2 regions of the Flavobacterium sp. C4GT6 genome follow, and region 2 is predicted to be linked to the other one. Evidence: riboswitches for the same ligand, from Rfam matches in the RefSeq annotation. Region 2 holds a riboswitch; the other holds the start of a gene.
The links. A riboswitch is a leader RNA that binds a small molecule or an ion and turns the genes downstream of it on or off. The one in region 2 is predicted to bind cobalamin.
Positions count from the first base shown of each region.

Region 1: another riboswitch for cobalamin. It lies ahead of V3Z67_RS15090 (TonB-dependent receptor plug domain-containing protein); the one in region 2 lies ahead of V3Z67_RS02060 (ATP-binding protein).

Region 1 covers NZ_JAZGZU010000015.1:44,800-48,854, forward strand. Annotated here, with positions in the region: gene V3Z67_RS15080 (iron ABC transporter permease) at 1-621, opposite strand, end outside; gene V3Z67_RS15085 (ABC transporter substrate-binding protein) at 627-1,766, opposite strand; cobalamin riboswitch at 1,815-2,017, shown strand; gene V3Z67_RS15090 (TonB-dependent receptor plug domain-containing protein) at 2,050-3,882, shown strand; gene V3Z67_RS15095 (YncE family protein) at 3,902-4,055, shown strand, end outside.
Region 2 covers NZ_JAZGZU010000001.1:446,788-450,842, forward strand. Annotated here, with positions in the region: gene V3Z67_RS02050 (ATP-dependent helicase) at 1-751, opposite strand, end outside; gene V3Z67_RS02055 (DUF7935 family protein) at 941-1,465, shown strand; cobalamin riboswitch at 1,514-1,694, shown strand; gene V3Z67_RS02060 (ATP-binding protein) at 1,795-2,493, shown strand; gene V3Z67_RS02065 (acyl-CoA thioesterase) at 2,509-2,892, shown strand; gene V3Z67_RS02070 (hypothetical protein) at 2,951-3,544, shown strand; gene V3Z67_RS02075 (DUF7660 family protein) at 3,552-3,809, shown strand; gene V3Z67_RS02080 (DUF5694 domain-containing protein) at 3,858-4,055, shown strand, end outside.

The DNA.
Region 1 (4,055 bases), on a different contig from region 2:
TCCGCATAGTATGGTTATGTTTTCCCACGAAAGATTACCTAAGCTTCCCAGTGCCCAAAACGTATATTTTTGAAGCTGTTCGGCATTACTAAAGTAAGACAGTACACCTACAATGGCCCCTGCAAAACTCCCGAACATTAAGCCTACAATCAGTATTGCCATTGTATCTTTTAGCCTTTGTGCTACTATCAATACAGCCAGTAATACCAGTAAACTACCAAGGGTAGAGGCAAGTACGAGTCCGTATGACGATGAGAAAAAACGACCTACGGCAGGTACAATCCCGGCACCTAAAATAACAATGGCTACCATAAGGCTGGCTCCCGAACTCAAGCCTAAAACACTAGGCCCTGCCAATGGATTGCGGAAGAGCGTTTGCATAAGTAATCCGCTTATTGACAGCCCCATGCCCACAATAATTGCAGTTAGGGCTTTAGGGAGCCTGTAGTTGATTATGATGTATTCCCATGCCGATTTTGAAGCACCTTTGCCAATAAGGCTATTGAATACTTCCTTAAGCGGAATACTTACCGAACCCAAACTGATATTAACCAGAAACAGTGCCACAAGGCTAATGCCCAGCAGTATAAAAATCAGTGTATATCGTTTGGTGTACAGCACGGTGATTAGTTTAGTTTTTCGAAAAAGTAAAGTTTGTAATCCGGTAACAGTTCCGGGTGAAATATCTTGATAAGGTCTTTTAAAACAAGATCGGGTCTTGTTGCCGAAAGCTCATAATAAATGTATCCGCCCGTAGGACCTCTTTTAGTACCAAAGGAATATACTTTCTTGTTTTTAAACGACTGGAACTGTCCGTAATGCGGATTGGTATCTGTCATTTCGTTAAGAGAGGTATAGCTGTTTGGTCCAATCCAATATTCGGCATTTTCGGCTTTATCCAGTACGGTTTCAAATGATAGGCTAAGGCTTCCTGTCCCATCTGTATCCTTCCAAAGATAGTCGGCATTAGCATCTTTTAAAAACTGTGCTACCCAGCTTCCTCCCTGTGGCAGGTTCCATTGATCCTGAAACATTGCACCTGCCATAACTGTAGGTTTTTCGGTAGTGTTTTGGGCTATTTTTTTAGCTTCATTATAATCTTTTACTATCTGTTTAAAAATAATATCGGCTTCTTTTTCCCTGCTGTAAAGTGCCCCGAAAAACTTAATCCATTCGGCTCTTCCCAGCGGGCTTTGCTCTGTCCAGTCACCATTGTATAAAACGGTTAGCCCACTGTTTTGCAGGGTGTTCATGGATTTGTTGTTGCTGCTTATACTAAAGCCCACAACAGCATCGGGGGAGAGGTCAATCATAATCTCTGTATTCAGCCTTTCATTCTGACCTACGTCTTTAACCAGTCCAGTATCAATACGTTTTCTGGTCTTTTCACTTGAAATAAAATCAGTACCGGGGTAGCCTACCAAAGTGTTTTCCACACCAAGCATTTCCAGTGCCGGTATATGTGTTGTTGAGGTTACCACAATTGACTGTAAAGGTACCTGTAACGTAGTATATTTTTTAAGACTATCGGGCACAACAGCATCTTTTTGCTGCATCACATAAGTGAAGGTTTCCGTAGCATCAGGCCACGGGTTAGTCACTTTTACTACAGTATAACCGTGATGTTTATATAGTTCCAGCCCTTTGGCGTAAACTATTGAATTTTCTACAGTTTCGGTAGTTTCTTCGTGTGCTTTTTCCTGTTTTTTACAGCCTGTTACTGTCAGTAATAAAAAAAGAAGAATAGGGTAGTGTAAGATTTTCATAACAAATATTAAGCTGCTGCAAATGTATAAATTTCAATATTAATCCTATATTTGCACCCAACTTTAGGTTATAGTGTGCCGGCCGCACACTGTATTAAAAGGGAATCAGGTGCAATACCTGAGCTGTTCCCGCAACTGTAAGCTATATCCCTTTCGGGAGGCTGTTGTTAACTGCGAGCCACTGCCTGTATAGGCGGGAAGGTAAACAACAGTACGCAAGCCAGGAGACCTGCCTTTAGTGTTAACAATTATCGAACCTTCGGGAAAAAAGGTTCTGGAAATTATGACATTTAACAGACTCATTTTTGTATTAACTCTTGTATTGTGCCACCAGTTATGGGCGCAACAGGATACTATTGTCCCTTTGAAAGAGCTGATAATATCAGACACGCAACTACGCGATTTCTCCAATACACAGCAGGTACTGGTGTTAAATGATTCGGTTATTGGGATCAATCAGGCATCGCTTACCTCATTTTTAAATTACAATACCACCATTTACTTTAAGGAAAACGGACTGGGTATGGTGTCGTCTCCGTCATTCAGGGGAACAACCGCTCAGCAAACCGCTGTGATATGGAACGGTATAAATATAAACTCTCAGTTAAACGGGCAAACCGACTTTAACGTAATAAATACCCGCGACTTTAATGCCATAGATGTAAGGGCAGGGGGCGGAAGCGTTATTTATGGTAGTAGCGCCATAGGGGGGAGTATTCACCTGAACAATGAACTTGAGTATAAAGAAAAATTCACTAACGAGCTTAGGGCAAACTACGGCAGCTTTAATACACTGGGGCTGCATTATGCAGGGACTATAGCTAGTGATAGGTTTAGTACATCGCTTAGCTTTACCCGAAACAGCTCTGACAACGACTATGATTACGTAGGTAAGGATGGACATAATCTTAACGGGCAGTATTATAACAACAGTGCTTCGGCTACTGTGGGTTATAAAATCAATCAAAAAAATGTCCTTATCTATTATAGCTACTTGTTTGAGGGGGAGAGGCATTTTTCACTCATATTTCCATCGGAAACAAGAACGAAGTATGATAATTTTGACACCAGGAACATGCTGGAGTGGACAGGCTATTATGGCAGGTTTACCTCAAAACTAAAGGCAGCTTACCTGAGTGAGAAGTACAAATACTTTGATAATATTTATAGAGACAGTTATACCTACGGAAAATCAGAATCCATAATAGGGAAGTACGACCTGCTCTTCCAGATTAACAGTAAGATGAAACTGAACTCGGTATTGAATTTTACCCAAACCAAAGGATATGGTTCCAGTCTTGAAGGTGCCGAAAGGCATATAGGTTCGGCAAGTGTACTGTTTAGTCATTCGGTTACTGGTAAATTAATGTATGAGACGGGTATAAGAAAAGAGGCTACAAATAATTATGAGAGTCCGTTTTTGTATTCGGCAGGAGCAAAATACCGTTTTTCCGATTTTTATATGCTAAGGGTAAACGGATCTAAAAACTTCAGGATACCTACCTTTCAGGATTTATACTGGCAGGGTAGCGGTAATACCGATTTGAAACCCGAAAGTTCAATACAGGGAGAAATAGGTAACGAGTTTACCATTAAAAATGCTAGCCTAAGCGTAACTGGCTATTATATAAAACTTAAGGATATGCTGCGCTGGCTGCCTACAGGTAGTGTGTGGCGACCACAAAATACCGATAGGGTTAAAACCTACGGTATAGAAACGGTATTTAAATACAACAGGGAGTTTAATGCACACAAACTGGGGCTTACCGCAGTGTATGGTTATACCCGTAGTGAGAACGAAGATACAGGCAATCAGCTTATTTATGTGCCTTACCACAAGGCATCGGGGGCATTGTCTTACGGGTATAAAAAACTTACTGCCTACTATCAGTTTTTATATACCGGAGAGGTGTTTACAAGATCGGACAACAACTCGAGGTACAATATAGATGCCTATACTACAGGTAACTTTGGTGCCGAATATACTTTTGGAAAAACGACTACTTATAAACTGGGAGCACAGGTGCTTAATATTTGGAATGCTGATTATGTTAGTGTAGACAGCAGGCAAATGCCAGGCAGAAACTTTAATTTTTATTTCACTTTAAAACTCTAACTTAAACTTAACAACTATTATGAAACTTAAGAATTCATTATTTGCCCTATTGGCCGGTTCTTTATTTTTTGTATCCTGTAGCAGTGACGACGATAACGTATCTGTTGCTTCGGGTGCTTATGAGAACGGAACTTTTGTACTAAACGAAGGTAACAGCAACCCGTCTACAGGTA
Region 2 (4,055 bases):
TATTCTGGAACCTGTCAGACAGTGCTCTTACAATAAGGTACTGCGAGTGATTGGTATCCTGATACTCATCTACCAGTATGTAACGGAAACGATCCTGATATTTCATAAGTACATCAGGAAAACGATTTAGAAGCTCATTTGTACGAAGCAAAAGGTCATCAAAGTCCATTGCTCCGGCCTTAAAGCAACGCTCTACATACTGCTCGTATACCTCACCCATTCTTGGTTTTTTGGACATGGCATCGGCTTCCTGCAATTCAGGATTGTTATAATAAGCCTTAACCGTAATAAGGTTATTCTTGTAGTTGGAAATACGGCTTAATACCTGTTTTGGCTTGTATACATCCTTATCCAGTTGCATTTCCTTAATGATAGACGAAATAAGGCGCACACTATCCTGACTGTCGTAAATACTAAAGTTTGACGGATACCCAAGCTTATCGGCCTCAAAACGGAGTATTTTGGCAAATATAGAGTGGAATGTTCCCATCCAAAGGTTTTTAGCCTCAGAGTTACCCACAATACCCGCAATACGGTTTTTCATTTCACGCGCAGCCTTATTAGTAAAGGTAAGTGCCAAAATATTAAAGGCATCCACCCCCTGACTCATAAGGTAAGCAATACGCAGTGTAAGTACCCTTGTCTTACCCGATCCTGCACCTGCAATTACAATCATAGGTCCGTCTTTTTGCAAAACCGGAGCCCTTTGCGCTTCATTTAACTGGCTTATATACTTTTCAATTTCCGTCATAACTTCCAAAAAAGCAAAAATAGTTATTTTTAGTGGGGAAATAAACCCTAATTATAGTTTCAGTAGTTGTGTTTTGTTAAAAATTATTCACAATAATTTTATCTTACAAAAAGTATTTAATTATTTTCGCCTTTCACAATTTTATATCAACAAACTACGTTAGTCTATTACACCAAACTATTACTAAACATGGATATTACAAAATTTATTGAAATACTGGCATATACGCTACCTTCAATAATAGTAGGACTTGTTGCCTACTATTTTTTTGATGCACAACGCAAAAACGAAGAAAGTCGCCGCCGATACCTTATTCACAAAGAAGCACAAAAAAATGCTATGCCATTACGACTACAGGCATATGAAAGATTAGTACTTTTCCTTGAAAGGATAAATCCTTCAAAACTACTTGTAAGAATTGCTCCGCAATCATCAAACAAACATGATTATGAAGAATATGTAATTGCACAAATTGAGCAGGAATACGAGCATAACCTTACACAACAAATTTATGTTTCTGCCGAAAGTTGGGATATTATCACTACTGCTAAAAATGCTACTATCCAAATGATTCGTAAAACCAACATGAGTGAAAAGGTAGATACTGCAAACAAACTAAGAGAAGTTATACTTACCGATTTGTTTGACACGCAAAGCCCTAGCAGCATAGCTGTAGCTTACCTAAAAAATGAAGTAGCCGAAATGTGGCAATAATGCCAATTTACAATATTTTACAAGGCATCCTGAAAAGGATGCCTTTTTATTTTATATTTGCCAAAAGGTTTTGCTTAACGCAAATTAATAGGGAATCGTGTGGAAATCACGGGCTGTCGCGCAACTGTAAAGTACAAAACAGTTTTATCGTAATAAACCACTGCTATATTTAGCGGGAAGGGCGATAAAATGTACAAGCCAGGAGACCTGCCTTACTAAATAATGACTATGCTTTCGCGGTTAAAGTGATGTCCGGTAATTGTACTCCTTTTTGGACTGTAACTACTGTGTCTTCATTTTATCTCCGTAAAAGCTTAAAAAATATACACGTGCCGGAGAACACACAAAAAACGTATTTTAACTGGAGTAGCGGTAAGGACAGTGCACTTGCTCTTCATTATCTGTTAAATGACAGTAACTATAGTGTAGACTGTCTGCTTACATCTGTAAACTCTCACTATGATCGTGTTAGTATGCATGGATTACGTAAAGAACTCTTGCTACAGCAAATTGAAGCCATAGGGATACTAGGTACGACTATAGAGCTTCCGCTTCAACCTACCAATGAGGAGTATGAAACCATTATGAAAAATAAGGTTCAGGAACTTATAGATGAAGGATACACTACCGCTGCTTTTGGTGATATTTTTTTGGAAGACCTTAAGGTATACAGGGAAAAACAACTGGAACCTTATGGTATAAAAGCAGTTTTCCCTTTATGGAAAAAAGACACTAAAAAACTATTAAAGGAGTTTATAGACCTGGGTTTTAAAACCATAACGGTTTGTGTTAACGGTACAAAACTGGATAAATCATTTGTAGGTCGAATTATAGATCACGATTTTATAAATGAACTACCCGATGATGTTGACCCCTGCGGTGAGAACGGAGAGTTCCATACTTTTTGCTTTGATGCTCCCTACTTTAAAAAACCTGTAGATTTTACCATTGGTGAAACGATTTACAGAGAATATAACAACCACAGTACAAAAACCGGATACTGGTTTTGCGATTTGATTCCACAATAAATAACCATCATAAATATGACATCTGAAGTAAGAATAAAACTATCGGAAACCCGAATCTTTAAAGCGGTTTTTCCAAACACAACAAATCACTATGATACTCTTTTTGGAGGTACCGCCATGCACCTTATGGACGAGGTTGCTTTTATAACAGCTACCCGCTACAGTCGTCAGCGTATGGTAACAGTAAGTAGTGATCGTATTGATTTCAAGAAACCCATTCCTGCAGGTACTATAGTTGAGCTTATTGGTAAGGTTACCTATGTAGGAACTACCAGTCTTAAAGTACGTGTAGAGATTTATGTAGAACAGATGTATGAAAATACAAGGGAAAAAGCAGTAAACGGCGAGTTTACTTTTGTCGCTATAGATGAAAATAAAGTCCCTGTAAAAATACTTTAATTAAAAGGCATCCTTCCATTGGATGCCTTTTTTGTTTATGTTTGTTTTATAAAACATTATGATGAAAAAGATATTTACTGCCTCTCTTATTTTTTTATGCCTTAGTTCGGCTTTTGCCCAAAAAATATATCATAACAAAGGTTTTGGTATTACTATCGAAATACCACAAACCTGGTGGGAAGATAACCGTAACGGATTCCCTGCCGAAATTGAGCTTAGCAAAACCGAACGTAAAAAAATACTGGATGACAGTAACTCGGTTTTCCTTACCCTGTTTTATGATAGGGAAACGATAAAAGAAGGTGGTAATTACATCCCTAAAATGCAGTTTAATGTAGCCAGTAATTATGAAAAAGATTTTAAAGTACTGCTGAAAGCTACCGAGAACAATGTTAAAATACAGAAGAAATTCCAACCTGACTATAAACTGGTTAAAAAACCTAAAGAGGTAAAAATTGCGGGTATTAAAAGTATAGGCTATGTAGCTACCTACTCCATGATGGTAAACGGAAAAACTACAACTATACGCAGTTTTACTTATGTAATACCTTATAACAATTATGTTTTCCATCTTAATTTTACCGATGAGATAAACGGAAAAGACCGCTCTAAAGAGTTTGAAGCAGCAGTAAAGACTATTAAAATAGGATAATTAACAGATGACAGATGAACTCTATAGTAAACAGATTACAAGTAGGAAAGATTTTGTTGAGTTTTTAAAACTTCTGCATAAATACTACGCCTCAAAACCGGAAGATTGGGAGAATAACACCCTCGAATCTTTTTTGGAAGCACTGTCTGCTTACGCTGATGATATACCTAAGTATTATAAAAACACTAAACAGGACAGAAGCCCCGAGACTGCAGACTGGCAGGTATTTGCAGACATGCTAAAAGGTGCTATTGTTTACGAATGACCTCTTTAACCAATTGTTTTTGTTATATTTATAAAAACAAAAACAACTATGAAGAAAGCCTTACCGCTATTATTACTTTTTATTTGTACTACAGTATTTTCACAAAAAACTGATATCGTTATACTGGGAACAGACCATTTTAGCCAGATATATAAGGAAGATAATCCTAATACTGATATCAAATCTGATAAAAGAAAAACTGAAATAAATGAAGTGATTGATTTAATTGGCAAGTACAAACCTGAC